3 regions of the Bacillus sp. 5w2 genome follow, and region 1 is predicted to be linked to each of the others. Evidence: riboswitches for the same ligand, from Rfam matches in the RefSeq annotation. Region 1 holds a riboswitch; each other region holds the start of a gene.
The links. A riboswitch is a leader RNA that binds a small molecule or an ion and turns the genes downstream of it on or off. The one in region 1 is predicted to bind thiamine pyrophosphate.
Positions count from the first base shown of each region.

Region 2: it holds a riboswitch for thiamine pyrophosphate, as region 1 does, so the genes downstream of both, thiT (energy-coupled thiamine transporter ThiT) here and thiM (hydroxyethylthiazole kinase) in region 1, are expected to answer to the same signal.
Region 3: it holds a riboswitch for thiamine pyrophosphate, as region 1 does, so the genes downstream of both, tenA (thiaminase II) here and thiM (hydroxyethylthiazole kinase) in region 1, are expected to answer to the same signal.

Region 1 is NZ_JBTIWT010000007.1:101,569-109,981, reverse strand. Features, by position in the region: gene ACXY7N_RS14635 (YhgE/Pip domain-containing protein) at 1-2,329, shown strand, start outside; gene topB (DNA topoisomerase III) at 2,371-4,560, opposite strand; TPP riboswitch at 4,833-4,942, shown strand; gene thiM (hydroxyethylthiazole kinase) at 5,015-5,821, shown strand; gene thiE (thiamine phosphate synthase) at 5,838-6,497, shown strand; gene ACXY7N_RS14615 (alpha/beta hydrolase) at 6,580-7,515, shown strand; gene ACXY7N_RS14610 (anaerobic C4-dicarboxylate transporter family protein) at 7,574-8,413, opposite strand, start outside.
Region 2 is NZ_JBTIWT010000017.1:72,142-80,554, reverse strand. Features, by position in the region: gene ACXY7N_RS23275 (PspA/IM30 family protein) at 1-410, opposite strand, end outside; gene ACXY7N_RS23270 (FeoB-associated Cys-rich membrane protein) at 834-1,001, opposite strand; gene feoB (ferrous iron transport protein B) at 1,018-3,006, opposite strand; gene ACXY7N_RS23260 (FeoA family protein) at 3,003-3,230, opposite strand; TPP riboswitch at 3,425-3,526, shown strand; gene thiT (energy-coupled thiamine transporter ThiT) at 3,613-4,281, shown strand; gene ACXY7N_RS23250 (sensor histidine kinase) at 4,490-6,358, opposite strand; gene ACXY7N_RS23245 (response regulator transcription factor) at 6,355-7,044, opposite strand; gene ACXY7N_RS23240 (class D sortase) at 7,084-7,704, opposite strand; gene ACXY7N_RS23235 (LPXTG cell wall anchor domain-containing protein) at 7,795-8,286, opposite strand.
Region 3 is NZ_JBTIWT010000016.1:48,034-56,446, forward strand. Features, by position in the region: gene ACXY7N_RS22320 (lipoprotein BA_5634 family protein) at 3-689, shown strand; gene ACXY7N_RS22325 (DUF3914 domain-containing protein) at 766-1,107, opposite strand; gene ACXY7N_RS22330 (esterase/lipase family protein) at 1,386-2,627, shown strand; gene ACXY7N_RS22335 (homoserine dehydrogenase) at 2,714-3,754, shown strand; gene pdxR (MocR-like pyridoxine biosynthesis transcription factor PdxR) at 3,919-5,367, shown strand; gene ddlB (D-alanine--D-alanine ligase) at 5,372-6,286, shown strand; TPP riboswitch at 6,359-6,464, shown strand; gene tenA (thiaminase II) at 6,588-7,277, shown strand; partial or broken gene ACXY7N_RS22355 (N-acetylmuramoyl-L-alanine amidase C-terminal domain-containing protein) at 7,433-7,567, shown strand; gene ACXY7N_RS22360 (DUF3937 family protein) at 7,729-7,992, shown strand; partial or broken gene ACXY7N_RS22365 (hypothetical protein) at 8,103-8,308, shown strand.

The DNA.
Region 1 (8,413 bases):
TCTTGGAATCGATTTAGAAACTAACTTACCGAGTATCGAGAAAGTAAAAGACCTTGTATTTAAGTTAGAAGCGCAGTTCCCAGAAATGAATACATTGATGGATAAGGCGTTAGATGATGCGACTCGAGCAGAGGATATTGTGAAAGTGGCGCAGAAAGATTTACCTGTTGTAGAGAGTGTCATAAATGATGGACAGGAAGCGTTGGCGAATTTAGATAAGTTCTTTGCAAGACAAGATCAAACATTAAAAAATGCTCCAGGGAAGATAAGAAATGATTTAGTAGTAGCACAAGGTGTTATGGATAGTGCAGCTGCATTTACCGACTTTTTAATGAATCCAGGTGTTGATCTAAACATCCCTGATTTCTCTGGAATGAATGGCCTGCCTGAATTCCCTGCAAGACCAGACCTTTCTAAGTTGAATAGTGATGGTTATAAGGGGATAGCACAAAATATTAATCAAACAGTAAATAATGTTTTAAGCTCATCACGTGCAGGAACAGCTTATGGGAAAAGTGTTGTAAATGGATTGCAAAATGGTCAGTTTGATCCAGAGCAAGCAAAGAAAGATTTAAATGCAGTATCAGATCAACTGCAAGCTCGTACAGAAAATATTTCATATCTTATTAATATATTTACTGAACTTCAAAACTCAGCCACGACTGATTTTGGAAAAAGCTTCTTCCAAGGGCGAGTGGATCGCTTAACTAAGCTTAAAGGTAGTATGGAAAATGCAAATAACGGCATTAAAGATATTGTAAGTGTTATCGGTACAGGACAAGAAGTAAAGAAAGATGTAACAGATGTAGCAAATCAAAAGTTAGATGCAGCAAACTCATTAATTGATCAAGCGGAAAAAGATTACAATGAAACATTTGTAGCAGATTATAAAAAAGCAGTTAGCACAGTAGATCAAGCTAAAGCAGATGCAAATGAAATATATGATAATGCAAAAGCGGATTATGAGAAAGCAAAGAATAGTCTTGAAAGTACTAAATCTAGTGTCCAAAAAGCATTAGAGGATGTACAAAATAGAGGTGTTAATGGTTTAGAAGGTTCGAAGGAAGCCTTAAAAAGTTTAAATGGTCAATTCCAAGCTGGAATTGGTTTAATCGATGATATGATTCCAGTTCTAGAAAGTACAAATAAGGTTTTAGCAGATGTAAGTAGTGATAAAAACCTTAATAATGGAATTGCAAAATTAAATAAAGCAAAAAGTAGTCTGCAAAAAGGTGTAGATGCAACGAATAAGGGAATTACACTTCTTAACAATGGACAGAAACCTACAAAAGATGTAATTGAAAGTATTAACAACGCTGCGAAGGGCGGGTCAGCTCAATTAACAGATGTATTATCGACGTATGATTCAGAAATTGTACCTAATTTCAATACAGCAATTGCTCGTACAAAAGAGATGTCGAAAAATACAACTCAAATTTTAAATGATGCAGACAAAAAGCTTCCAGATGTTAAAAAGCTACTAGAAGATTCATCAAAAGGCTTAGTAGACGGTAGAAAGAAATTAGCAGACATTAAAGCTGACATGCCGGAGACTGAGAAAAAGATTAAAGACTTAGCAAATAAAATTCGTGATTTTGAATCAGAAGAGGATATAAAAGACATCATACGCTTATTGAAAAATGATGTTGAAAAGCAAAGTGATTACTTCGCGAATCCAGTAAATTTAAAAGAGAATAAGTTATTTGCAATGCCGAACTACGGTTCAGCGATGTCACCATTCTACACAGTGCTTGCATTATGGGTAGGCGCACTATTAATGGTTTCGTTATTAACGGTAGAAGTACATGAAGAGGGCGCGAATTATAAGAGCCATGAAATATACTTTGGACGTTTATTAACATTCTTAACGATAGGTCTTTCGCAGGCATTTATCGTATCGATGGGGGATATATTCTTACTCGGTACGTACGTAGTCGATAAATTCTGGTTTGTGTTATTTAGTTTATTTATTGGCGGAGTATTTGTTTGTATCGTGTACTCGCTCGTTTCTATTTTCGGAAACGTTGGGAAATCGATGGCAATCATTTTACTTGTGCTTCAAGTAGCAGGATCGGGTGGTACGTTCCCAATTCAAATGACACCACCATTCTTCCAAGCAATTTATCCGTTCTTACCATTCACATATGCAATTAGTGCAATTCGTGAAACAGTAGGTGGCATGCTTTGGGATATAGTTATTAGAGATTTACTTGTATTAAGTGTGTTCGTAGTAGTCATCGTTATCGCTGCGTTATTATTGAAAACACCAATTAACAAATCGAGTGAAAAGTTTGTTGAGAACGCAAAAGGAAGTAAAATTATTCATTAATAAAAAAAGGTTCCTACCGATAGAGGTAGGAACCTTTTTGTTTAATCAAATTTTAATTTCTTTAATGCTTCTGCGAACGGGTTGTTTAATGGTTCTTCTTCTTTATTCTGTTGTTTCATATATTTTTGAACGTCGCGCTTATCAGCCTTGCTTCCAGATTCTTTTTTACGTCTCTCCTGGAATGTCGATAATTTCTCGCGATAGCCACATTTACATGCGAAAATTTGGCCAGCGCCTTCACCACGTAATTCTAACTTCTTCTTACATTGTGGGCAACGAGCGTTTGTTGTACGAGATACATTTTTACGATGACCACATTCACGGTCTTGGCAAACGAGCATTTTTCCTTTTTTGCCGTTTACCTCCAGCATTGGTTTACCACAGTCTGGACAAGACTTCGTTGAAATGTTGTCATGTTTATATTTTTTATCACTCGATTTAATTTCAGAAACAATTTCTTTCGTATAGTTCTTCATTTCTGAAATGAATACTTCTTTTTTCAGTTTACCCTTCGCAATTGCTTCGAGCTTTTGTTCCCAATCACCAGTTAGCGTAGGTGATTTTAACTCTTCTGGCACTAAATCGAGTAACTGACGACCTTTTGAAGTAATGTGAATATCTTTACCACGTTTTTCAAGTAAGAATGAATTGAATAGCTTGTCGATAATATCAGCTCGTGTCGCTACAGTACCTAATCCACCAGTTGATTTTAACGTATCAGCAAGTTGTTTATTTTGCGTATCCATATATTTTGTAGGATTCTCCATTGCTGAAAGTAAAGTCGCCTCGTTAAAACGTGCAGGTGCTTTTGTTTGACCTGATGTTTGCATAATTAACTTCACAGTTAATGTATCGCCTTTTTCAATGTGAGGTAGAAGTTGCTCTTTTACGTCATCGGTTACATCATCATCTTCAAAGCGATTTTCATATACTTCCTTCCAGCCGGCATGTAGAATAGTTTTTCCGCGTGCGATGAACGTTTCATTACCAACTTTTGTGCGTAGCGTTAGTTGTTCGTATTCGAATGCTGGGAATAAAACGGCTAAGAAACGTTTTACAACTAAATCATAAATTTTACGTTCTTTATCTGTGAAGGCCGAGAAGTTAACGTATCCTTCTGTTGGAATAATTGCGTGATGATCACTTACTTTACTATCATCAACAAATGACTTATTAGACTTGATAGGCTTTTGTAATACTTTATGTGCTAAAGGACGGTACTCTCCAACGCCACATGCTTTTAGACGTTCTGGGAGTGTTCCAACGATATCAGATGAAATATAGCGTGAATCTGTACGAGGGTACGTTAGCACTTTATGTTGCTCATACAATTTCTGCATAATGTTTAATGTTTCTTTCGCAGAATAACCGAACTTTTTATTTGCATCACGTTGCAATTCAGTTAGATCGTAAAGACCAGGAGAGAATGACTTCTTCTGTTTTTTATCAATTTCTACAACAGTAGCATTATGTTTATCTAAACCTTTTACAATACCATCGATTTTTTCTTTATTAAAACTGCGACTATTGCCGTTTGCATCTTGCCAAGTTAGTTTTAACTGATTCGTTGTTTGAGCTTCGATGCCGTAGTAAGTTTGAGCTTTGAAGTTCTTTATTTCATCTTCACGATTAGCGATCATAGCGACAGTAGGTGTTTGAACACGGCCGCAATTCAGCTGGGCATTAAAGCGAGTCGTTAAAGCTCGAGTCGCGTTAAGACCGATATACCAGTCAGCTTCTGAACGTGCAACTGCAGAAGCGTATAAATTGTCATATGCTTTACCTGGTTTTAAATTAGCGAAGCCATCTTTAATTGCTTTATCAGTAACGGATGAAATCCATAGACGTTTGATTGGTTTGTTAACTCGAACCTTATCAATAATCCAGCGAGCGACTAACTCTCCTTCACGTCCAGCATCTGTTGCTACAATAATTTCAGTTACATCTTTTCTAAGAAGCTGACTTTTTACAGCATTAAATTGTTTCCCTGTTTGTTTAATCACCGTTAATTTCAAACGCTCTGGTAGCATCGGTAAATCTTCTAAATTCCACTTTTTATATTTCACATCATAGCTTTCTGGATCTGCTAATGTAACGAGATGACCTAAAGCCCAAGTTACAATATATTTACTACCTTCAAGGTAGCCGTTTCCTTTTTTATCGCACTTCAGTACGCGAGCAATATCACGTGCAACGGAAGGCTTTTCAGCGATTACAACGCTTTTTGACATATTTAAAACATCCTTTCAAATTTCCATACGTTAACTATAGCATACATCTTCTTGAGATTCAGTTTCGCTCCAGATTTGAACGTTTTTTAGTGGGATAACATCTGTTTGAAAGTGAATGATGGCGACAGAACATAATATGCACCATGATGAGACTATGAGAAATAGATACTTATTTATTATACGTATTGTTTTATTAGTTGCTTCTATATTAAATAGAAAAGTAAAGAACTTGTTATTTTACTAGAATAAGAGTAGACTTTGAAGTAGAAGAATACTAAACACATGGGAGTTTGTGGATGCAAACTGAGAGTATGACTAATCCGTCATTGACCATTTGAACCTGTTGGATAATGCCAGCGTAGGGAGAGTGTAAAAGCACATGTTCAGGCACTTTGCGTACGCGCAAAGTGTCTTTTTGTGTATCTCCCATCACTATAGTTAGGGGATGAGAATGATGAATATAAAAGAAATTAGTAAAGTAGTGGATTTGGTGAGAGAATCTAATCCGCTCGTTCATAATATTACAAATGTCGTTGTAACAAATTTTACAGCTAACGGTTTGTTAGCGTTAGGGGCATCGCCTGTAATGGCGTATGCAAAAGAAGAAGTAGCAGAAATGGCTAGCATTGCTGGAGCGTTAGTATTAAATATGGGGACACTTCGCCCTGAAGAAGTAGAAGCAATGTTACTTGCAGGTAAATCAGCAAATGTGAACAATGTACCAGTACTGTTTGATCCAGTTGGTGCAGGAGCAACATCGTATCGAACAGAAGTTGCGAGACATATTCCAGCTGAAATCGAGTTAGCGATTATTCGCGGAAATGCAGCTGAAATAGCGAATGTTATTAATGAGAGATGGGAAATTAAAGGAGTAGACGCTGGTGCTGGAAATGGTAATGTCGTAAGTATTGCAAAGCAGGCAGCAGACGAATTGAATACAGTTGCGGTAATTACTGGAAAAGAAGATGTTGTTACAGATGGAGAGCGAACTATTCTTATTCAAAATGGTCACCCTATTTTAACGAAAGTTACAGGTACTGGTTGTTTACTAACTTCTGTAATAGGAGCATTTGTAGCGATAGAAAAGGATTATGTAAAGGCAGCGGTAGCCGCATTAACATTTTATGGTGTAGCTGCGGAACTAGCAGCTGCCAAGACAGTGGAAAAGGGACCGGGTAGTTTCCAAATTGAATTTTTAAATCAGTTAGCGAATACCACTTCAGGTGATATTGAGAAGTATGGGAAGATTGAGATTATATAGTAAGGAGGGGAACTAGATGTCGCGGATTACAAAGGCTGAAATGTCTAGGTTATTATCAGTATATTTTATTATGGGAAGTAACAATTGTACGAAGGAGCCACTACGAGTATTGAGAGATGCACTTGAAGGCGGTATAACAATTTTTCAATTTCGTGAAAAGGGGGAAGGCGCTTTAACGGGAGAGAAACGCATTTGTTTCGCAAAAGAACTACAAGCAATTTGTAAGGAGTACGGTGTACCATTCATCGTAAATGATGATGTGGAACTAGCTCTCGAGTTAGATGCAGATGGCGTGCATGTTGGACAAGATGATGAAGGAATTACTTCTGTTCGTGAAAAAATGGGGGATAAAATTGTTGGTGTATCTACACATACAATTGAAGAAGCACGTTGGGCAATTGAAAACGGAGCTGATTATTTAGGTGTTGGCCCTATTTTCCCAACGAGTACGAAAAAAGATACGAAAGCTGTGCAAGGAACGAAATGTTTAGCTCATTTTAGAGAGCAAGGAATTACAATACCGATCGTCGGAATTGGTGGTATTACAATTGAAAATACAGCTTCAGTTATAGAAGCAGGTGCGGACGGTGTTTCCGTTATTTCCGCGATTAGTTTAGCAGAATCTGCGTATGAAAGTACGAAGAAGCTAGTAGAGGAAGTAAGTAACAGTTTGTAGAAGAAGGCTATGTAGTATTAAAAGGCTACATAGCTTTTTATTTTTTTCTGATATTGATATTTAGAAAAAGGGAGATGATTGTTTGAAACGTAAACAGTTTGTAGAGTTGCAAAATGAATTATTTCGTTTATTCGAACAAGGAGACTTTGATGTTATTTATAGATACATAGATAAAGCGAAAAGAGAGTTCCCTGAAAGGATGGATAAAACTAGCTTTTGGGAAGCGTGTGTACTTTCGATAGAAGGGAAGTATGAAGAAGCAATTGTTAGTTTAAATGAAGCTTTAGAAAAGGGGATTTGGTGGAATCCACATACACTTATGCAGGATGAAGATTTAAAGGAATTACGAGAGAATGAAGCTTTTAAAATGATAGTGAAAAAGTGTGAAGAAATCTTTAAGAAACAGCAGCTAACAGCCGACCCGAAATTATTTACTTATGGAAATGAAGAGGCGAAGACAGGACTATTTTCTTTACATTGGAGAGGATCAAACATAAATGATTTTGCACCGTATTGGTATGGAGAAGAAATATTACGTGAGTATATGTTAGGTTTTTCTCAATCCTCACAAGTACATGGAATGAATTCTTATAGCTGGGATAATCATGATATAGCTATAAAAGATATTATGAAAAGTTTTAATGATTTTATGGGTAAATATGACTTGGAAGACACCATCCTTGCGGGAGCTTCTCAAGGGGGGAATATAGCGATAGAGTTAGCGTTAAAGAATATGTTAGAGACTCAAAAATTTATTGCAGCTATACCCGCTATTCGAGATGTTGAGGCAATTGAAAGTATAGTCGTATCAAATGATATAACGAATGTAGAAGGATATATTGTTACGGGAGATAAAGATCCGTTTTACGAAAACACGCTTCAATTAATGTCGATGTTCGAGAAATATAATGTGAACTGTAAATTAATTGTGAGAGAAGGTTTGGGTCATCTTTTCCCAGCGGACTTCACACAAATATTAAAGAACATAATGGCAGAATGGACAGTTAAAAATATTTAAACAAACGTTTGATTAAAAAAGCACAAACCCTTTAAAACTTTGGGTTTGTGCTTGTTCTTTAAAACATAATTGAAATTAAGAGCATTCCAATTCCGATAGAAGTGAATGTTGCGATTAGGCCTGGAATCATAAAGCTATGATTTAAAACATATTTACCAATGCCAGTTGTACCAGTGCGATCAAAGTTAATGGCAGCAACGATTGTTCCATAGTTTGGAATGAAGAAGTATCCATTTACTGCAGGGAACATCGCGATTAGTAGTGCTGGTGGAATACCGAGTGATAATCCAAGAGGCATTAAAGCGCGTACTGTTGCTGCTTGACTATATAGTAAAATAGATAGAATGAATAATGCGATGGCAAATAGCCATGGTGCACTTGTTACTAGGTGCTGAATTGATCCTTGAATCATATTTAAGTTTCCGTTAAAGAAAGTATCTCCCATCCAAGCGATCCCGAAAATAGCAACAACTGCTGTTGCCCCCGCTTTAAAGACGTTACCAGACACGATGCTTTCTACATTTGGTTTACAGAAAATAATAATAAGAGCTGCGATCGTTAACATAACCATTTCAATTGTGTTTGGCATGGAAAGACGGGCTAACTTCCCATCAACTATCCATCCTGGACGAAGTGCTTCAAATGAACCGAGAAGTACGACAAGAAAAGTTCCTACTAGGAAAAGGATAACTGATAATTTAGCTCCTTTTACACCAACAAATTCTTTTTTCTCTTCAATCTTAGGAATCATTCCTTCTTTTAATCGTTTTAAGTATTCAGGGTCTTCATTTAATTCTTTCCCCATTTTGCTAGCAACAAATGCAGCTACCATACAAGCGATGAAAGTAGAAGGGATACTTACTTTTAAAATATCTAATAAAGTGATTTTATAGTCAGC
Region 2 (8,413 bases), on a different contig from region 1:
TCACGTTTATTTTTCAGCTCTGTTAATTGCTTACGCATTTCTTCTAGCTTCAGGCGAAGGTTATCAGCAGCAGCTTTGTTTTGCTCATAGCTTGCTTTATACTCATTCATCTTTTGTTCTGCGTTTTGTTTTTCTTCAAGAGCACGACGCGCAAGGTCAAGATTGCTTGCTTGAACAGCCATATGAGCTTGCTCTTCACGTTTTTTCACAAGTGCTTCTTGCTCTTCAAATAATATTTTGAATTTCTTCTCAAGCGCGATTTGAGCTGCTACACTTTTCTCAGCTTCTTGTACATCCGCTTGCATATCGCGTAAATATTGATCCGTCATCTTAACTGGATCTTCCGCTTTTTCAATTAGTGAATATACATTTGACATTGTTAAATCTCTTAATCGTTTAAATACAGACATTCTAATTCCTCCTATGACTTACCTCGTATTTCAAATTCACTACTTGGAAAACTGAAAAATCTCCCTTTACAGTAAAGAATATTCATTTTTACAACCTATGTGTTTATTATAACAAAACTAATATGTCCTTACATGTTATTTCCAAAATACAGCCAATATAATATGACATTCCAGATAAAACATTGTATTCCTAATATATTCTCATTAATCCTCTTCAGAATTGAATTATTTTTATAAACTTTCACTAAATCACATTATTGTAATGTTACTGTAGGCTAACTCGATAGTTACGTTTCAATATTTTTTATACACTAATACCAGAAGCAACAAACAAGCTTCTCATACTGTAAAGACTAATACAAAAGTTGTATTTACTATAAAGTGAAACAAAAAAGGCTTTGCGAATTTCGCAAAGCTTTTTTGTTATTTATGAGCAATTTGCTCCATATCCGGACTACAAGTTTGTGACTGACATGACTTATTTAAAGAACATGCTGCGCATTTTCCTTTTTTACTTCTCTTTACAAAATTCACTAGCGTATATGCTGCATAACCAAAAATGATAGCTCCAATTATAATATTGACCATCATCACAATACATCTCCTTCTAGAATCCGAGTAAGGATCCAACTTGGTATATAATGAACGTTAATACATAAGCAACAACTAATGGATAAGCGACAGAGAAAATTGTCCATTTCACCGATCCCGTTTCACGTCTAATAACAGCTACTGTCGCTAAGCACGGAACATATAATAAAACAAAGAACATAAATGCATACGCTGATAACGCTGTATAATGTGCTCCCATTACATTTCCTAGCACATCTTCTTTAACCGCATAAATAATCGCCATTGTTGAAACGACAACTTCTTTTGCCAAAAATCCTGTTAAAAGGGATGCCCCAGCTTGCCAAGTTCCAAAGCCAAGCGGTGCAAATAGTGGTGCGATAAATCCACCAATCATCGCTAAGAAACTGTCTCCCATGTCAACACCAAATCCTGATGGACCTGCATAATTTAATAACCAAATGACAACCGAGCCACCGAAGATGAATGTACCAGCTTTACGAACAAATCCTTTCCCCTTCTCCCATGTGCTCAGCCATAACGTTTTCGCTTGCGGCACGCGGTAAGGAGGTAGTTCAATGACGAAAATAGACTTCTCCGCTTTTAAAATTGTCAGAGACATAATTTTTGTAACTAATAACGCTAGAACAATACCTGCAACATATAAAGAGAACACAACAGTTGCCTGACTATGAGGGAAGAATACTCCCGCAAATAACGCATATACAGGTAAACGTGCCGAACAAGACATAAATGGTGTTACAAGCACTGTAAGTAATCTTTCTTTTTCTTGTTCAATCGTTCTCGCTGCCATAATACCTGGAACATTACATCCAAAACCGATAATCATCGGAATGAATGCTTTTCCGTTTAAACCGAAGAACTCCATAATTCTATCCATAACAACTGCAATTCGCGCCATATATCCTGAGTCTTCTAATAATGAAATGAAAAAGAATAGTGCAAAGATTTGTGGCACGAATACTAATACCGCACCAACACCAGCAATAATACCTTCTGTAACGAGTGCTTGAATAAAGTCAGAAGCACCAATACTTGTGAGTCCAGCCGTTACCCAATCCGTAAGCTGCCCGCCAAAAAATCCATCTAACATATCAGATAAAGGTGTACCAATCCACGTAAACGTAACCTGAAAAATAAAAAACATAACTGCTAAAAAGATTGGAAGTCCTAAAATTTTATGTGTAATTAACCTATCGATTTTTTCCGAAAAAGGAATTTTTCCTTCTTTCTCATGCTTCATAACATTTGTTTTTAACTTTTCAATATACGCTTCACGAGTTTTGTAAATGTGCTCCTCTAACGTACAATCGAGTTTTCCTTCTAAGCGAGATCGAATGGCTACAAGTTCCTTATAAATTGGTAATGCTTTCATTTCTTTTTCTACTACTTCGTTATTGCTTAAAAATTGAAGGGCTAACCATCTCGGATGCTTATAATTCACTGTCTCTAAAAGAGCGATTACCTCTCCAATTCCTTCATCCATTGGTACACCATATGAAATAATGAATGGTTTTTTCTCATTTTTGTCATTTTCTTTAAGAGTAGTAAGCAGTTCTTCACAGCCTTTTCCGCTTCTTGCAACGACAGGAACGACTGTTACACCTAATAGTTCTGATAACCGTTTTACATCAATTACAATGCCTCGTTGCTTTGCCACATCGACCATATTTAATCCAATTGAAACCGGTTTTCCAAATTCAAGTAATTGCAACGTTAAATGCATATTTCGTTCAAACTGCGAGGAATCCACAATATTTAACATATGATGAAATTCGTCTGTTAGTAGAAAATTCGTAACGACACCTTCGTCACGTGAAACTGGATTCAAATCATACACTCCTGGTAAATCAATTAATGTTCCTTGCTTATCTTTTAATTTACCAACCTTTTTTTCTACTGTTACACCACTCCAGTTTCCTACATATTCATAAGAACCAGTAAGTGCATTAAATAATGATGTCTTCCCTGTATTCGGATTCCCTAGCAAAGCTACCTTATTCACGCTAATTCCACCTTTATCATTTTCGCGTCACAATGACGAATACTAATTAACTGTCCACGACACTCCAATGTACAAGGACCTTTAAACATCGCTTTCTGTTTCAAGCGAAGTTCGCTTCCTTCCGCAAGACCGAAAGTAGCTAGTCTACGCTTTAATAACTGATCTAAAGACTGAATACTTTTTACTAACACTTTCTCGCCAATTTTAATATCTACTAAGCTCATAACCTTCCCCCTCAGAAGAGAATGATAATTATTTTCAAAAAAATTATAGCATATTCTATTTCATTTGGACTATATCTTTTCGCTTCATATTTATTAACATTTCAATACAATTATATTTCAATTATTGTCATACTTGATTCATTTGCCATTCTCATCCATTTCGCTTACAATAAACAATAGCAAATAAAGAATCTCGTTATCACAGGGGGAGCCATGCCGCTGAGAGGGAACACTTCGTTCCGACCCTTCGAACCTGTTAGTTAATGCTAACGCAGGGATTGTGCAAACGTCCGAAATACATACCTCTTTTTTATTTACGTATTTCGTATCCTCCTATGATACCTATTCTTTTTTGTACAACTTGGATTTAGGGGGAGACAACATGCGTAACACCAATTTACAAGCGATGATCGAATCTGCCATTCTTGCAGCCTTCGCCTTGGTCATCGACATTTTACCATTATCAATCAAACTTCCAACAGGCGGTTCCATCTCATTCGCTATGATTCCTATTTTTATTATCGCATACCGCTGGGGCTTCAAAATGGCTTTCTTAGGAGGCTTAATTTGGGGATTATTACAAATTGTCGTTGGCGATGCCATTATCGTCACACCAATTCAAGTACTCATTGAATACTTCGTTGCTTTCGCATTCATTGGATTTGCTGGTTTATTCTATCGTCCAATTCAAAAAGCACTTTTAACATCCAATGAAAATAGCGAAGACCAATCCAATTTAGGTAGCCGTAAAGACAAACCTTCTTCAAAACAAAACGAAGGAAAGAAAGTTATTGGTTACATTATTGTTGCTACATTTGTTGGTAGCTTTGCTCGCTACTTCTGTCACTTCATTGCCGGTATTATTTTTTGGGGACAATATGCACCGAAAGGTCAATCAGCTGTGCTATATTCATTAATCGTAAATGGTAGTACAATGATTGGTTCCTATATTCTATGTACCGTTTTACTTATCTTTTTATTTATCACTTCACCACGTTTATTCAAGAGTATCAATGCTTATCGACTAAACTCAAACAAAAAGAGCGCTTAATGAGCGCTCTTTTTTTCATATCGTAATATCAATTAAAAATACAATAAATGCACAAAAGAAAATAAATACCATTATACTTAGCCAATTGCTATGCACGGTTCATCGACTCCTTACATAACCTCATTTTCTAATCAGATTATATCGCTTAAAAATAAAGATTAGGTAAAGATAATATGAAAATAAATTAAAAAAGCGTAGCATGCATCATCTACGCTTTTTTCAATAAGTAGAAATAAAATAATACACCATCTTCTGTATTCTTTACTCCATATTCAACACCGTGTAGTTCTAAAATATTCTTTGAAATGGCAAGCCCAAGACCTGTTCCACCTTGCGAACGCTGGCGAGCTGCATCCACGCGATAAAAACGATCCCAAATTTTATCTAATTGTTCTTCTTCAATGTGAGTACCTTTATTTTCAATACATACTTTTATACGATCTTTTTCATCTATTGTAGAAATAATAATATCTTCTTTATTTGGTGTATAACGTATGGCATTCGTAATGAAGTTCACGATGACTTGTTCAATCCGGCCTTGATTTGCTATCACTTCAAATGGACCTATATTTTTATGAACACGAAGTTCTTTTTTCTCTATTTTTACAGAAAGGTGTTCACATATATCTTCAATTACTGTATCGATATAAAATGAATCCATTTTCATTTTATATGTACCTGACTCAAATTTAGCTAACTCAAGCATATCCAAAATTAACGTATCCATTTTATCTACTTCTCGTTCCATTGCCTGAAAATAGTACTCTTTTTTATGCTCAGCTACTCCATCTTTTAAAATAGAAATACAGCTTTTCATAATGCTCAGCGGTGTTTTTAATTCGTGCGAAACACCAGAAATAAATTCTTTCCGCGTATTTTCTAGCTTTCTTTCCTTTTCAATATCTTGTTCTAGCTGTCCAATATGCGAATGGAGCTTATTGGATAATACATTAATATTTTTCGACAAATCACCAATTTCATCTTTTGAAGTGATCGGTATTTGTTCTGTGAAATCTAAATGCGCTATTTTCTTCGTTGTATCATTTATTTTTAATAACGGTTTTGCGATTTGTTTAGAGTAATAGAACGAAGCGAGAAAAATAAGAACAACTACAAATGCAATGATGTAGATGTAATAATCTTGTACCATTTGTACAGCCTCATCTACAGGCTGTAAGGAAGCCATCGCATATATATATGTTATGGATCCGTCTTTTTCTTTTATCGGTTGCATTAATAATTTATATTTTATATCATTTTTTTCATAGTCCATTGTCTTTGTTGAATACTCTATTGGATTACCCTCTTTTAGTACTACATCCGTTTGAAATTCTTTTATGCTATCCAAAAATAAAGTGTTTTTATAAATTGGATTTACGGGGCCTTTTACATCTGGAAACTGTACTTTCGTAACACGCCCTCCTATGATAGCATCTGGTTCTTGGGCAGCTGGTTCTTGGGCAACTTGCTCCTGAACGACCGGCTTCTTTTCCTTACCAACTTGTTCACCCGCTGCTTTCTTTTTCTCCTGATCTAATTTACTCATTTTCTCCTTAAATGCTTTTTCTAACGGTTTATTCCATCCGCTTAAAGTCTGCTTAGATAACGAGAAAGTGAATGGAATAAAACTATCTTCTTTTTTCATTCCAGAAAAATAAATTTCTTGGCCTAAAAACTGTTCTGATGATTTATTATCAATCTCCTCAATATTGACGAGATTGTATAAGGGAATTTTGAATATTTGATGTCCAAAACTCTTCTGTTGCCTACGATCTATCGTTACCTCAAAATAAAAATCATCTGCATGTTTTAAATTCCCGTTCTGATCTAATGTCGTAATCCACGTATTATTTTCTCTTAAAAAGTCTTGCTCCAGCTTCTGAATTCCTTCTGCATTTCCGGCATTATTTAAATAATTCTGTTCAAAGGAATTTAAATTCACTTTAATATCTTCCACTTTTCGATTCGCATAATATTGTTTAAAAAATATCGTTTGTCCAATAAATATCGTCGCTAAAATTAACATACATAGTGCCGTTGTGAGAGTAAATAATTTTAGTACAATCCCTTTTCTCATACATTCCCCTCAAATTTATATCCGGTGCGTACTACAGTTGTAATGTATTTTGCTTTCGCTCCTAATTTATTTCTTAGATTACGAATATGACTATTAACCGTTCGATCATCACCGGCAAATTCGTATCCCCAAATTCTTGAAATGAGTTGCTCTCGTGTTAAAACAATCCCTTGATTTTTCATAAAATACGCTAATATTTCAAATTCTGTATGTGTTAAATTAATGTCTGTTTTATCTACCGTAACAGTACGTGACGGAAAATGGACGTGAATACCATGGATTAATAATGTATCATCTTCATTCTCTAAAAGTTGCTTTGTTACTTTTCTACTTTCTAACAACCTTTTCGCTCTTGCTAATAAAATTGGTGGGCTATACGGCTTCGTCACATAGTCATCCGCCCCAAGTTCAAATCCAAGTAACGTATCGTCTTCATCTACACGCGCCGTCAACATAATAATAGGAACCTCAGATGTCTTACGGATTCTTCGGCAAACGGACCACCCATCAAGTTCCGGCAACATAATATCTAAAATAACTAAATCCACCTCTTCTTGCTCAAATACAACTAAAGCTTCTTTCCCATCTCTTGCTTCAAACACTATATATTGCTCACTCAAAAAATAATCTTTTAATATTTCACGCAAAATATCTTCATCTTCCACAATTAAAATGTTTTTTGCCATAACTTATGTATCCCCTTCCCACTTTCAAAAACTACAATCTTATTTTGCATAGCTCGCAGTTAACTTCGCTTCGATAATATATCTATCTGGTGCATCCCCTATATAATCAAATGGATAGCAAGTTGTCAGTGTTAATATCGGTTCTTCTTTTTTTATAATAACAGTACGATCATCCGCATGGGTAATCCATGTCTTTTGAATTTCATATGTGTAAATTTTATTATCATACTCTAAAACAAGGGTATCTTTTTCTTTTAGCTCCCCTAAATCGGTAAATACAGTATCCCGGTGCCCACTTAGTACAGTATGTCCACCTCCAGATGGCGTTGTCGTTACATCACTAACGAACATTCCAACCCCTTTCTTCAAAGTTGCATCATCCGCTCCCCAATATATAGAAAACTTCTTCTTTATTTTGGGTATATTTAATATCGCTACCTTTTCTCCTTCTTTATGTTCTGTTTGAGAAGAAGGCACTTGAGAAGTTACAGATGTTTCGTGAGAAAGTTTATTATCTTGTATATTGTTAAGGCTCTTTATTTCTTCTTTCGTTAATTGTTGAGCAGAGCTTTTTCCTTTATACCATTCCACTGCGTAATATGATCCCATAAATAGCCCGATGGCCATCAATATGATTCCGATATAATTAAGTAACTTCAATTTTCATCCCTCCATGCAAAAAAATGGTAGGAATAACCTACCATTTTTAATATGTGAAATTTTCCCGCTCTTTATAGGACAATATTTTATTTACACCTTAACTTTATTACGACGATTCAAACCAAATAATGTACCTATTGCGACAAGACACGCGCTTAACCCCATCATTACTACATTATTTGATGCAGTGTTTGGTAATTTTTCACCTTGTACAACCGGCTTTGCTACTTCTTTTTTTGCTGCAGCATTTTTTTGCTGTTCCTTAATTGCTGCTTCTTTTTTTGCCATATCATTTTTTAACTGTTCTTGTGCTATTCCCTTTTTCTCTTCTTCACTTTTTTGTCCAGCTTTTATCGCTTCCTCTTTTTTAGCCATATCATTTTTCAACTGCTCTTGCGCCATTCTCTTTTTCTCTTCTTCACTTTTTTGCTGTTCTTTAATCGCTGCTTCTTTTTTCGCTTTATCTTGTTGCAGTTGCGTTGCTTCTTCCTTTGTTACTGTTCCAGTATCCGCACTCGCTACTGAAGAATATCCTACTGTTAAAAGTGCCATCGCACAGATTGGTAATAGTTTCTTTTTCATTTTATTTCTCTCCTTTTATACGTTTTACATCACTTCGCATCGGATGTATCACTAGAATAAACAAGAGATATAAATATAAGATGCAGATAAAATATATTTCATTTAAAGATTTCATTGTAGAAAAATA
Region 3 (8,413 bases), on a different contig from region 1:
TGATGAAAGGAAACGCGATGAAAAGAACTTTAACTATTTTTATGTTAACGATACTATTTTTAATAAGTTTTAGTGCATGTTCTAAAAAGGAGAATTCATTTCCTGCAAACGGTTTAATAATCATTGGGGATGAAAATAAAGCTTCACCAATTATTAGTCGTTATCAAGAAATTACCAAAGAAAATGAAGTGTTTTCTGTGAAAAAAAGTAAATATGGGAATGGACAGGTATTAATTTTAAATGAATCCACAGCACAAGCGATGATTAAAGCAAATGTTTTTCGTAAACGAGATAATGGATCCAATTTAAAACTAATAGATAAGTTACCGAAATTCCCGAAAGAGGGCTCGCTGTTGTTTACACATGAAGATGAAAAGAGTATGAAAAGTATTGAATTAGAAGGAAAAGAGATTCCTGTTTCATACGATAGTGACGCTTGGATAGGTAACACTCGTAAATATCCAACGCAATGGTATGTAATGGTATCAAAAAATAGTGTGTATAAAGAAATAAAGGCAAATGAAACGAAAATGCACCTTCTTCATTTGAAACAATCACTAGGTGACGAAAAGCCTAAAATGTCGACAGATAATACCTTGGTTAATGAAAATGTCAAAGTAAAAAAGCTAATTAAAGGTTTGGAAGAAGAACTATCTTTTCAGTTTGTAACGATTGAAGAAAAACCTTAAAAAAGAGTTCGAGGCTGATAGAAACTTTATCAACCTCGAACTCTTTTTAGTGTATAGGCCATTCATATAACATATATTACATTACTTCATTTAATCGAGTCTCATGCGTTTCTTCAATCGCATTTGAATGTTGAACTGAATTATTTTGAGCTTCTTTTTCTTTACGGACTTTTTGTAGCATTTCAAGGATGATCCATAAAGGAACACCTTTATCCTTTAACGTCTTCCATAAATCTAATTCGTTAAATTTATGCTCAGGTTGTTTCATTTCTTTTTCAGATGAACGAATATCAAATTTGATAGGATCATTTAATTTTTTAACTTCAAGTTTAGTAGAAGGGATAGTATTACGCTCAAGATTAGATGGAGTTATTTTAGTAGGTTGAGATAATGTATGAATATTTAATTCGATTTGCATGACTTTTCCTCCTTCTTAAGTAATGAAATTAGTTTTCTTATGATTTTTAAATCCATTTAACATGAAGAAACTAAATCTAATTATAAATTCAAATAATCGGATTTACAAGTTATATTGTAAAAAGTAAATGTTTACTTGAATTAATATTTATCAACATTTGTGTATGCTTTCTATATATACAATGTATATAAAATACTTTACATTATGTTTAAGTTATAAACTAAATATGTATATCTTTTTTACAGAAAAATGTAAACGTTTTATTAGGGGGAGGAAGCATGGGGAAATTATTTTTAAAAATATGTTTATTCGCAATAGGGACTGTGCTTTTATTCGCAGCAAAAACAACTCACGCTGAAAAGAGACAACAAAATAATTATCCTATCATATTAGTGAATGGATTTGCTGGGTGGGGTAGAGAGGAAATGTTAGGGGTTAAATATTGGGGTGGTGTTCATGATATACAAGAAGATTTAAAAAGAAATGGTTATACAGTACATACTGCTGCAGTTGGACCTGTTTCTAGTAACTGGGATCGTGCATGTGAATTATATGCGCAAATAAACGGTGGTACAGTAGACTATGGTGTCGCACATGCTGAGAAACATGGACATAATCGTTTTGGCAGAACTTATAGTGGTTTTGCACCAAATTGGAGTGAAACAAATAAAGTTCATTTAGTTGGGCATAGCATGGGTGGACAAACGATTAGAACATTAGTACAGCTATTAAAAGAAGGCAGTTTTGAAGAAAAAAATTATGTAAACAATCATCCGAACACGAATATATCACCACTATTTGAAGGCGAGAAATCATATGTTCATAGTGTTACAACATTAGCAACTCCTCACAATGGGACAACACTTGCGGATGGTAGTCTTCTACTGCCGTTCGTCAAAGATTTACTCATTACAGCTGCAAGTTTTGGAGGAAACAATAATTTATCGTTATATGATTTTAAATTGGATCAATGGGGTATAAAGAAGAATACTGGAGAGTCTTTTTTCCAATATACTGATCGCATCCTAAATAGTTCACTTTGGAAAAATACAAAGGATATAAGTCAATGGGATTTAAGTACAGATGGTGCAAAGGAGCTCAATAATTGGGTAAAGACGCAATCAGATGTGTACTACTTATCTTATAGTGGACATGCATCACAAGCGGCGCCTATAACAGGTTTACATTTGCCTCATATAACAATGAATAAAGTGTTAATGGGGAATGCATTTTTCTTAGGGTCCTATGCAAGATATGAAGAAAATCGTCCATTAATTGATACTTCTTGGTGGCAAAATGATGGTGTAGTAAATACAAATTCTATGATTGCACCATCATCTAATGCTACTGTAAATAGTAATGAGCCTTTACAGATTGGAAAATGGAATCATATCGAAACGAAAACAAATTGGGATCATCTCGATATGGTAGGACTTAGTGTTTCAGACACGTTAGGTTTTTCTAGTATTCAAGAGTTTTATAGAACAATTGCAGAAAAGCTATCACGTTTACCAAAATAGGTAATAATAAAGCGCTCTCGATGGAATTCGAGGGCGCTTTATATTATATTGAAAGAGGGATATGGTAGAAAAAATGGGGGGATATTATGAAAATTAAAGTTGTATTATCAGGATATGGAACAGTAGGAAGAGAGTTTATAAAATTATTAAATGAAAAATATTCATATATATATGAAGCATATGGAATAGAGTTAGTTGTAAGCGGCGTATTAGGTAGAAATATTGCAATACATAATGAGGAAGGTTTGTCTATTCATCATTTATTAAAGTATGGTGGCGGTAGCGCTGCAATTGAAGAATATATTGAACATTATCCGGAGGAACGAGCGACAGATAACATAAGTGGTACTGTACTAGTAGAATCAACCATTACAAATCTTAAAGATGGAAATCCAGGGAAACAATATATAAAACAAGCGATTGAGAAACAAATGGATATAGTAGCAATTTCAAAAGGCGCACTCGTTACAAACTGGAGAGAAATAAATGAAGCGGCAAAAATCGCAAATGTACGAATTCGATATAGTGGTGCAACTGCGGCCGCATTACCGACGCTTGATATTGGTCAATTTAGTTTAGCTGGTTGCCATATTGAAAAAATAGAAGGAATATTAAACGGGACTACAAATTATATTCTTTGGAAAATGAATGAGGAGGATATTACGTTTGAAGAAGCACTGAAAGAAGCACAAAGTAAAGGAATTGCTGAAACGAACGCAATATTAGATGTAAGTGGTTCTGATAGTGCGTGTAAATTGATACTTTTGACAAACAGTTTAATGGGAACAGAGAATACACTTGCCGATATACATATAAAAGGAATCGAACAGGTTACAAAACAACAAATTCGAAAAGCTAAAGAACATAATAAATATATTAAATTAATAGCTTCAGCATATAAGGATAAGGATGGTAAAGTGGCTCTTCATGTGGAACCACACGAAATAGATAAAGATCATCCGCTAGCAAATGTAAATGGGACAGAAAAAGGGATTACGTTCTTTACAGATACGATGGGACAAGTTACTACAATTGGTGGTGCTTCTAATCCACGCGGAGCCGCAGCAGCAGCTTTAAAAGATATAATTAACTTATATCGTAAAGATTTGTCACGTATTAACGGGTAGTAAAATTATCAATTGGTGAAGGGTAATAATCAATGGTCGGGACGAATCACCATTGATTAAAGTTTCACTTTATAAAACCGTACCGCCCTTAATAAAAAATACATATGTAGTGGACCTTTTGAGAATGAAATTAATATGCAAAAATAATTGCAGGGGGTAAGGATTTGTTTAAAGATTTTAAAGTTGTCAAAGATCGTCCCGTTTATATTCAATTGAAAGATTATTTAAAAAAGATGATTATGAAAGGGCACTTGCTCGGGGAACAAAAAATACCTTCAACGAGGGAACTAAGTGAATTATTAAGTGTGAGCAGAAATACTGTACTCGCTGCCTATGCAGATTTAGAGCAAGAAGGACTCATTTATGCAGTTAAAGGAAAAGGGAATTTTGTTGCGAAGGTTGATATTTCAAACACTTCGTCTGTTGAAATAGATTGGAAAAATAAACTTAATACAGTTACCTTATTAGCGGATGAATTAGATTTAATGAAACATGGTGTTCGCTGGGAAAAAGGAATGATTGTTTTTAACAGCATCGCTCCAGATGAAAAGCTATTTGATGTGGAAAATTTCAAAAGAGCTTTTCTTACTCGTATGTCCATTGAAGGTGATGTCGTATTAAACTACGGTTACGCAAAAGGGTATAGACCGCTAATGAATTATCTACTTCATTATATGGAAATGAAAGGTGTAGATATTTCAAATAAAGATATTTTAATTACAAATGGATTTACAGAAGGATTAGACATTGTACTATCCTCGTTATCGAAGAAGTCAGGGCGGGTTATTTGTGAGAATCCGACTCATCATGCTGCACTAAAGCTTTTCCGTTTACATGGACTTGAAGTGCATGGAATTAATATGAATGAAGATGGCATTGATACGAACGAAGTTGAAAAAAGCTTGCGTGAAAAAGAGTTTGATTTTGCGTATTTAATTCCTTCCTATCATAATCCAACCGGCATTGTTACGAGTTCGGAGAAAAGAACGGAACTGATGAGATTATTTTCAAAATATAAGATTCCTATTATAGAAGATGGATTTAATGAAGAGCTACGTTATTCAGGATCACATTTAGCACCATTATTAACTTTTGCTGGCGCTGGTAATAATGTGATTTATATTAGTAGCTTTTCAAAGGTACTTTTCCCTGGTTTACGTGTAGGCTGGATCATTGCAGATAAAGAACTGATTCATTATTTAGAGAGTGTAAAAAGAGCAAGAACAATTCACACATCTACTTTAGATCAAGCTGTTCTGTTTCAATATTTACATGAAGGATATTTTGAAAAATATTTAAAAAAGGCAAGATCTGTTTATAAGAAAAAATATGAGTTAGCTGTTAGGGCGTGTAACGAGTACATTCCGTTTCAAAGAATGACCGGTGATGGTGGACTTCATTTATTTATAGAGTTAGAAGAAAAAATTCATGCCCGTACTCTTTTGCAAAAGTGTTATGAGCAGGGGGTTACATTTTCTCCTGGAGATGTTTTTTATTCTAATGGAGAAGGAACGAACACTTTTCGATTAGGATTTTCACGTTTGAAAGAAGAAGAAATTGTTCGGGGAATCAAAATAATCGGTGATACAATAAAAAATGAAATTTGGAGTTGAGGAAATGAGAATTGGCGTTATTATGGGAGGAGTATCCTCTGAAAAACAAGTATCAATTATGACTGGAAATGAAATGATTGCACATTTAGATAAAAGTAAGTATGACATTGTTCCAATTACGTTAAACGAAAAAATGGATTTAATCGAAAAAGCGAAAGACATTGATTTTGCGCTGCTTGCATTACACGGAAAATACGGAGAAGATGGGACTGTTCAAGGAACGCTTGAAAGTTTAGGTATTCCTTATAGCGGGAGCAATATGTTATCTAGCGGTATATGTATGGACAAAAACATTTCGAAAAAGATTTTACGTTATGAAGGAATAGAAACACCAGATTGGATTGAACTTACAAAAATGGAGGATCTAAATCTTGATGAATTAGATAAGTTAGGATTTCCGTTAGTGGTAAAACCAAACTCTGGTGGCTCGAGTGTCGGGGTAAAGATTGTATATGATAAAGACGAATTAATTTCAATGCTGGAAACTGTGTTCGAATGGGATTCTGAAGTAGTAATAGAGAAGTATATAAAAGGTGACGAGATTACATGTTCCATTTTTGATGGAAAACAGTTACCCATCATTTCAATTCGACATGCGGCGGAGTTCTTTGATTACAATGCGAAATATGATGATGCTGGTACTATTGAAGAAGTTATTGAACTTCCAGCTGAATTGAAAGAACGTGTAAACGAAGCGTCACTGGCTTGCTATAAAGCATTAAAATGTAGTGTTTATGCAAGGGTTGATATGATGGTGAAAGACGGTATTCCATATGTAATGGAGGTTAATACATTACCAGGGATGACACAAGCAAGTCTATTACCAAAAAGTGCAGATGCAGCGGGAATTAATTATAGCAAACTATTAGATATGATTATTGAAACTTCATTAAGAGTAAGGGAAGAAGAAGGGTTTTAAGTAGCAGTATCATGAATACTTTTGACAGTAACATGAAGTATGTTATGATGAATACAATACGAAAATTAAATATTTATCCACTAGGGGGGCCTATTATAGGCTGAGATCAAATGGGAATTTGAGACTCTTAGTACCTGATCTGGTTAATGCCAGCGTAGGGAAGTGGGAAAGACATTGCTATTTCATGAATAAATACTGTCAATTTCACTTTCTTTACGCCTGTAAAGAAAGTTTTTTTATTTTACAGATTTAATAATTGTGGGTAAATACTTAAATTTTATACATTATGGGAGGGATTTAAATGAAATTTTCACAATCATTACGTCAAGAAGTAGATTCAATTTGGGAAGCTAGTTTTCATCACCCTTTTGTAAAACAACTTGGTGAAGGAACGTTAGATTTAGCTAGTTTTCGCTATTATGTGCTGCAAGATTCATATTATTTGAGTCATTTTGCTAGAGTACAAACTTTAGGAGCTGCAAAAGCACTGGAATTAGAAACGACAGCTCGTATGGCACATCATGCTCAAAATACATACGAGGCGGAATTATCTTTACATGAGAATTTTGCGAAGAAACTAGGGATAACTCAAGAAGAAAAAGATAGTTTTATCCCTGCTCCAACTGCATACGCTTATACTTCACATATGTATCGTGCTGCGTATGAAGGACATTTAGGCGATATCATTGCAGCAATTTTACCTTGCTATTGGTTGTATTATGAAATTGGTGAGCGTTTAAAAGAGTGTCAGCCAGAAGAACCAATTTATAACGAATGGATTTCTGCTTATGGATCTGATTGGTTCCGTACGCTAGTTGAAGAGCAAATTACAAGATTAGATACTATCGCTGAAAACGTAACAGAGTCTGACCGTAAGCGAATGAAACAGCATTTCATTATTAGCAGTCAATATGAATATTCATTTTGGGAAATGGCTTATACTTTAGAAAAGTGGCCAGTGAATACAGAAGTAAAAGATGTAATCGGATAAAGAATGGAAGTAATGTTATAGATAGGTATGGATAATACCTATCTATATATTTTTTCTTGTCAGATTTGCGTAAAGTCGATAGTGCTGCGGATATAGCAAAATGGCATATCGATAAGTTAGTTAATTTAATTTTCTACGCATTAACTGGATAAACTTCTGCGACTTTTATTTTACAATCAAACTTCGTTACTGCTCCAACTTCAGATGCACAACGTAATGGAATGAAATTCTACCTTGAACGTAAAGATTGGTGGTTTGAAGTTAAACAAGAAAGAAATCGGCTCTGTTAACTGTAACGGAGTTGTTTTTTCTTGCAGGAATTTCTAAATCATTATGGAATGCTGTTAATACAATATGTAAATATGCATATTGTATCTTTTGGAGTTCTTGATGTGTTAAAATTAAATATATAGATGCATAAATGAAAAAGAAGCAAAAGTAGGAATATCCAATGAATTTTGAGAGGTGTTACATGTTTACAAATAAGAAATTAATTCGATTTGGTCTATCGTTGTTTGTATTTTTAGGGATAATTAATTTTACGATTAGTTATTTTCAAACATATCTTGAAACAGCAGCAAATATTAAATGGGTAGTTCCAGAAATTTGGAAAACTATTTTGATAGATGTTCCTCAAGGTATACTTGTTCTTTTAGGCGCAATTGCTTTATATGATTTCACAAAAGAGGTATCACAAAAAGACGCATCAATCTAAGTGCGTCTTTTTTCAATTTTTTTAATTAGCAATTTCATGGAGAGCTTGCTGGAAAAGTAGAATGAAAAGCCCTAATCAGGGCTTTTTTTGTAGGAATTTCTTCACCGTCATTGAATTCCGTAACTAGTAGTTTTTTTGATGATACGACGGACGAGATTTTTTATTCTGCTAGTGTGAAGTATATAAAAGGTTAGGAATATCAGATGGTACGCTCAGTAAGTATATGGGAGTGTTATAACGAGAGGTATTTACAGTACAGAAAAATCTAAGCGGCAGACGGGAATACATAGGATACGGCATCATGGTTATTGAGAAATGAATTGAAATTAGTAAGCATGAAGATATGATGCTAGAATTCACATTTTATAATTTCTATTTATAAAAATGAGCCCATAGTAAAAATAGGTATATGAACAAGGTG